DNA from 3 places in the Novosphingobium sp. CECT 9465 genome. Region 2 is predicted to be linked to each of the others. Evidence: predicted binding sites of a transcription regulator. Region 2 holds the regulator's gene; each other region holds the start of a gene.
The links. Region 2 encodes LexA, which represses DNA repair genes until DNA is damaged. Its sites were predicted from a motif close to GTTCCNCNCTTGTTCT; they were not measured.
Positions count from the first base shown of each region.

Region 1 (2,266 bases), 1.5 Mb from region 2:
AGCGAGCGCGCATCGACCGTGGCGCGGATCGAACCGTCCTTGGGGCTGCGCAAGTGGTGTTCGCGCCCATCGCGCACGGCTTCCATGAAATCATCGGTCAGCAACACGCCATGGTGCAGGTTCAGCGCCTTGCGGTTGAAATCCCCCGATGGCTTGCGAATTTCGAGGAATTCCTCGATTTCCGGGTGGCTGACATCGAGATAGCATGCCGCCGAACCACGGCGCAGCGAGCCTTGCGAAATCGCAAGCGTGAGCGAATCCATCACGCGCACGAACGGGATGATCCCGCTGGTCTTGCCGTTCAGGCCCACGCTCTCGCCAATGCCGCGCACCTTGCCCCAGTACGTGCCGATGCCGCCGCCGCGCGAGGCGAGCCAGACGTTCTCGTTCCAGGTGGCGACGATGCCCTCAAGGCTGTCATCGACCGAATTGAGATAGCACGAGATCGGCAACCCGCGCCCGGTGCCGCCGTTCGAGAGCACGGGCGTTGCCGGCATGAACCACAGCTTCGAGATGTAGTCATAGAGGCGCTGGGCGTGATCCTGATCGTCGGCATAGGCATCGGCCACGCGCGCGAACAGGTCCTGATACTTCTCACCGGGCAGCAGGTAGCGGTCGTCCAGCGTATCCTTGCCGAAATCGGTGAGGAGCGCATCGCGGCTGTCATCGGTAACGATGGTGAAGCGGCGCGGATTGACCTTCTTGGAATCGCTTTCGGGCTGCGCTGCTGCAACCGCCGCCGCCGCGACCGTGGCGGCCATGCCTGCGACCAGCGCCTCGCTGCCTGCGTCCTTGGTGTTCATGTCCATCGCCTTTGCTGCTTCGGCAGGTGCCGAAGCGCTGCTGCCCTCAGCAAGGGCAAGTTCGTCCTGTGCAGCCACCGAGCCGTCTCCAGTTCTGAAATCCACGTCGCAACCCCTGTCTGAACGCCCAAGTCAACTATCGGGCACATCGCCTCTTCGAATCGGAACCAGCCCGACCATAGCGGAGATGGAACATATCAGGAACACTATTCCTGAAAGCTCCACCGCGCTGCAATCTCAAATCATGGTGGACCGCGTGTTCGAACTGACAAACCTTTGCCAATTCGCGGAAAACGCGCACATCAACGCCAAACAAGGTCTAGAGGTTCCCCCGAAGTCCAACCACAACCCATAGTGCCTCAACCGGTTTGAGACACAAGAGGGTAACAGTGCTGAGGCAGACTCGATTCGTCGTACGCTCGATTCGCTTCGTCGCTCACCAACCCATGTTGCAGTGCAGCGACGCGCGGGAGAAGCGCCACTTCAAGTGGCAATCTGCGCTTGTCGGAATTTATTTGGTCCGCGTCGGCAAATTGTGGACAAGAACGGGTCAACCGGTCCCATATGGTGTGTCCACAGGAATGGAGCGTAGGCGTGCTGAATATTCTCTCGATCGTGTTCACCGGCCTTGTCGTGGGCGTGCTCGCGCGGTTCTTCTATCCCGGCGATGTCGATATCGGGATGCTCAAGACGATCCTGCTCGGCGTCGGCGGCGCGCTGGTGGCGGGGCTGTTTGCCAGTTGGCGGACCAGCAGCACGTTCGGCGATGGCGTGAATCGCGCAGGCTGCCTTGCATCGGTGATCGGCGCGATGCTGCTGATCTTCATCGGGCGCAGCCTCTAGTTTTCGCGCAGAGACCGCAAAGTGCGCAAAGACGTTGCGTGCAGTCCAAGGCGTGGAACGGGCAATATGATTTGTGCCGACTTCGTCGGTGAATGCAAAGGAACCTCTTTGCGTCCTCTGCGTGAACCACTTCAAGCCCTTGGCGCGACCCGCCTGTAGCTGAGCGCTTCGGCGATGTGGATGCGGCCCACGGTTTCAGCTCCGGCAAGATCCGCAATGGTGCGCGCCACCCTTAACATGCGGGTATAGCCCCGCGCAGACAGGCGCATGGCATCGGCAGCTTGGGCCAGAAGCTTGCGGCCCGGCTCGTCGGGCGTGGCATATTGATCGAGCAGGTCGGCGTCGAGTTCGGCATTGGTGCGGCGGCCCGTCCCCTCCAGCCGCGTGGTCTGGATCGCGCGGGCGCGGGCCACGCGCGCGGCGACCTGATCGGACCCTTCGGCGGGCGGCGGCAGGGCAAGGTCTGCGGCGGAAACGGGGTCAACGTCCACGTGCAGGTCGATCCGGTCAAGCAGAGGCCCGGACACCTTGGATTGATAATCGGCGGCACAGCGCGGCGCGCGGCTGCACCCCAGCGCCAGATCGCCCAGATGGCCGCAGCGACACGGATTCATCGCCGC
Region 1 is NZ_CAKLBX010000001.1:153,951-156,216, forward strand. It holds gene LUA85_RS00740 (ribonucleoside-diphosphate reductase subunit alpha) at 1-908, opposite strand, end outside; gene LUA85_RS00745 (GlsB/YeaQ/YmgE family stress response membrane protein) at 1,398-1,646, shown strand; gene LUA85_RS00750 (YifB family Mg chelatase-like AAA ATPase) at 1,778-2,266, opposite strand, start outside.
Region 1: a site for LexA is predicted at 1,176-1,191, ahead of LUA85_RS00740 (ribonucleoside-diphosphate reductase subunit alpha). Genes of this name have one in related genera too.

Region 2 (2,266 bases):
CCAGAGTTGAAAGACCTGTTGCCGAACACGTCAGGTCGGCACAACCGAACAGGTAGGCGCATTTTCAGGGATTCGTCGTTCCATCGATGCGGGAACTATCCACCGCAGACCCTGCCAAATTTCGCTTGCGGCAATCGGCGAAGCATTATGGCGATCGATGACGACCGTCATCGCATTGGCATATGCTTTTCCCCATTCGGTTGGCGATTATACCCTTTGCAAACATTATTTCGTCATTGCGAGGAGGCGAAGCCGACGAAGCAATCCAGCGCCGTTATACACTGCTCTGGATTGCTTCTCCCCGCTTCGCGGCGCTCGCAATGACGAAGCTGAAACTTGTGTTTGCAAAAGACATTATCGCCATTCGGTTAGCGTCAACTCGTTTCCAATCCCATCTCTCATCACGAACTGCCGTGCCAGTGCAGGGATGGTCCCCGGATCAAGTCCGGGGAGACGAGGAGGGTAAGACCATATGCAAAAGCGATAATCGCGATCAATGATAGCGGCGCAGCAATCCGGCGAGTTTGCCTTGCACGGCCACTTCATCGGGCCGGTAGAACTGGGGATCGTAGGCGGCATTGGCGGGATCGAGCCGGATCATGCCCTTTTCACGGTGGAGATACTTGAGCGTTGCTTCCTCTCCGCGTACCAGTGCAACGACGATTTCGCCATCGCGCGCGGCGTCGGTCTTGCGCACGAGCGCATAGTCACCATCGAAAATGCCAGCTTCGATCATGGAATCGCCCGACACTTCCAGTGCGTAATGCTCGCCCGCGCCAAGCAGTGCGGCAGGCACGGGCAAGGTTGCAGCCGTTTCAAGCGCCTCGATCGGCATGCCAGCGGCGATTTTGCCGTGTAGCGGCAATTCGATGACGTCATTCGCCGGCGCGGGTGTGGCCTTTGGCGCGGCGCGCGGCGGGGCGGCCACTGAAGCGATGTTGGCAGCCGGTTGCAACGGCGCCGAGGCAGGTTTGCTTACTGCGCTTTCAGGCTGGCGGATGACTTCCAGCGCGCGGGCGCGATTGGCCAGGCGGCGAATGAAGCCGCGCTCTTCCAGTGCCGAGATCAGGCGATGCACCCCCGACTTCGACTTGAGATCAAGCGCTTCCTTCATTTCCTCAAAACTGGGGGAAATGCCGGATTCTTCCAGACGGATCTGGATGAAGGTGAGCAGTTCATGCTGCTTGCGCGTCAACATTGGCGGTTCTCCGCGAGTGAACGAATGCGGAACGGATAAGCAACCAATTGCAACCCGTCAAGCAATACCGCCATTTTCGAGCAGGTAAACCGGAACATGCGCTCCTGTCGGCCTGGCATCGGCTCCGGCATCGCGCACGATCAGGGCGTTCGCGCGGGAAAGTGGGGATAGCGCCCCTGAATCCTGCAAGGGATCGAGCGCCACCGTGGCTCCATCCCACTGCGCCCGCAGGAATTCCATGCGACTTCCCCCCTTGCCCATCGGACCGGCGAGGCGGGCTGGAATCGTTCGCGGCAAAGGCTGCGCTGCGCCAAGCATGGCGCGCAGCAGCGGCATCAGGAACAGGAAGGCGGTGACATAGGCCGAAGCCGGATTTCCCGGCAGGCCGATGATGATCTGCGTGTTCCGCCTGGCAATGAGCAACGGTTTGCCCGGCTTTATCCCGACGCGCCAGAAATCGATGGTGGCGCCAATGGCTTCGAGCGCGGGGCGGACAAGATCATGGTCACCGACCGAAGCGCCGCCGCTGGTCACTATCACATCCGCATCGCGGGCGGCGTCCAGAGTGGCGGCAAGGTCTGCAAGGCTGTCTGCCACAGGGCCGCGGTGTGTGATTCGGGTGGGAAGCGCGGCGGCCATCGCGCACAGCATCGGTCCGTTGCTTGCCGGGAGCTGATGCAAATCCGGCAATTGGCCGGGCAGAACAAGTTCATCGCCGCTGTCGATGACGGTCAGCGAGATCGGGCGATGGACCGGGAGGTGGCTGTAGCCGCCTGCAATGGCGAGCGCGATCTGCGCGGGGCCGATGCGGCTGCCCGCCGCAATCAGCACGGAATGTTCGGCAAAGTCCATTCCGGCGGGACGGATATGCCGCTGGAGCGGCGCGGGCGCCTCGCCGGTCAGGCGCACCGCGTCGCCTTCGCGGGTGGCGTCTTCCTGCAACAGCACCATGTCCGCGCCTTGCGGAACGACCGCGCCGGTGCTGATCCGGGAGGCTTGGCCTTTGCCGATCGTGCCTGCGAACGGATGGCCCGCAGCGCTTTCCCCGATCACGTCGCACGGTCCGGG
Region 2 is NZ_CAKLBX010000001.1:1,642,992-1,645,257, forward strand. It holds gene LUA85_RS07975 (ComEC/Rec2 family competence protein) at 1-56, shown strand, start outside; gene lexA (transcriptional repressor LexA) at 494-1,198, opposite strand; gene LUA85_RS07985 (molybdopterin molybdotransferase MoeA) at 1,256-2,266, opposite strand, start outside.

Region 3 (2,266 bases), 610 kb from region 2:
TTGAGACGATGCGCGTCGACAAATATAGCGGGCTGACGCGGCAGAGCGGGAACCGCACGGTCTGGACCGGGCTTGTCCGTGAGGATCGCGACGCGCTCGCCATCCCGACGAAGTGGCGCAAGCCCCGGAAAATCTTCGTCAACTCGATGAGCGATCTCTTTCACGACGCTGTCTCTGACGATTTCATTCTCGAAGTGTGGCATGTGATGCGCGAGACGCCGCATCACCATTACCAGATCCTGACGAAGCGTCCCGAGCGCATGGCCTCGATCCTCAATGAAATCATCGGCGAGGTCTTGCCCAATGTCTGGCTCGGGACCAGCGTCGAAGACAAGGCGGTAGCGCATAGGGTAGAGATTCTGCGGAAGGTGCCCGCTGCCGTTCGCTTCATTTCGTTCGAGCCGTTGATTGGCTCGGTCGGGTCAATCGACCTTTACGGCATTCATTGGGCGATCGTCGGCGGCGAAAGCGGCCGTTCAGCGCGGCCGATCAAGGAAGAGTGGATCGACGAGATTCACGCTCAATGCATTCGCTACCGCACCAAATTCTTCTTCAAACAGTGGGGAACCTGGGGCGAAGACAATAAGAAGCGGTCGAAGAAGGCCAATGGCCGCATGTATCGCGGCAAGGCTTGGGACGACATGCCCGAGGCTTCTTTGGCACTCTAGGCGCAAGAGTGCTAACCGTATCTTCTGGCCAGGTCGGCATTGTGTTATGGCAGGACTCGCAGTCCGTTGTTCCCTATGGAGCAAATGCTGAATCCTGAGCCGCTGTGCTGCGGCCGAACAAGGATCGAGCGGTTATGGCGAAGAAACATTATGGATGGGAATTGGGCAAAGAGCTTCCGAAACTGGGAGCACATAGTCTCGCTAAGCATCAGGTATTTGAGAAATACACCGAGCGTTACATAGAGATCCTCTCGCCCACCCCTGCCAAGACCGAACTCAATTTGTCGATTGTCGACGGTTTCTGCGGCGGAGGTGCTTATGATCTGAACGGCGAGACCGTTCCGGGCTCGCCGATGTTGCTGTTGGGGGCGGTCCAGCGCGCGGAGGCTCGGCTTGCCGCTGTTCGCAAAAACGGCTTCGATGTCCGCGCCGACTACTTTTTCATCGACCGCAAGAAGCCGCACATCGACTTCCTGCAGGATTGCATCCTGCAGTCGGAGCATGCGCCGGAACTCGGCCGATCTATCCATCTATGCAACGACAGGTTCGAGAACCAGGCTCTCCCGATCATCAACGCGATCAAGGCGAAGGGTTCGAGCCACCGCTCGCTGTTCTTTCTGGATCAATATGGCTGGAGCGACGTGACCTTCGCCACGGTCCGCAACATTTTCCAGCAGCTGAAGAACCCTGAGGTCATCATCACCTTCTCGGTCGACAGCCTCATCGACTATTTGACCGACCAGACCGCCATGATGAGGAGCGGACAGGCGATCGAACTCGATCCCTCGCTGGGTGAGGCACTAGCGGCGATGAAGACCGAAGACGGTCAACGGTCGGTGATCCAAGGGTTTCTTTATCGTCACATCCTGAACAATACCGGCGCCCGATTTTACACGCCCTTTTTCATCCGGTCGCCCGACAGCCACCGTTCCTACTGGCTGCTACATCTGTCCCAACATGCGCGGGCTCGCGACGCGATGGCGCAGTTGCACTGGGAGCTGCAAAACACCTTTGTCCATCCCGGCAAGGCAGGCTTCAATGCGCTCGGTTTCGATCCGTCGATCGACATGAACCAGCCGCGTCTCGAGTTCGATTTTGGTTCAAACGCGCGCCAAGATTCGCTGAATACCGCGATTGAGCAACTCCCGGGCCTCTTTTATGACGACGCCGTTCGCCTGGGCGAACCGGTCACGATCGCGAAGCTGTTCGCGGCCCGTTGCAACGAGACTCCCTTGACGCTTGATCTTGTTGCGGAAGCAGTGCGCAGGCTGCGCGACGATCATATGGAGCTCGATGTCTTCACGAAGGACGGCACGCCCCGCCTCAGGGCGATGAAGCTCTCGCCCAAGGATATCGTGCGCGTTCCCATGCAGAAGTCCTTCCTTCACGCGGCAGCGACGACGCGGCGCCAGACGTGATGAGCCGCTGCGATGCCCGGTAAAGGCCATCTCGGTGAAGCGCTTCTGGGCCTTCTGACCAAAAGCCTGGGAACAGGCTTCCCTCGCGGCGTACGCGGCAAAACGCTTCTGACCGCCGCTGATTTCAGCGGCACCCACTCGGGTTCGCTCTTTACAAGCTACGCATTCCTGACGATCGAT
Region 3 is NZ_CAKLBX010000001.1:1,028,378-1,030,643, reverse strand. It holds gene LUA85_RS05045 (DUF5131 family protein) at 1-668, shown strand, start outside; gene LUA85_RS05040 (three-Cys-motif partner protein TcmP) at 803-2,086, shown strand; gene LUA85_RS05035 (hypothetical protein) at 2,099-2,266, shown strand, end outside.
Region 3: a site for LexA is predicted at 783-798, ahead of LUA85_RS05040 (three-Cys-motif partner protein TcmP). Genes of this name have one in related genera too.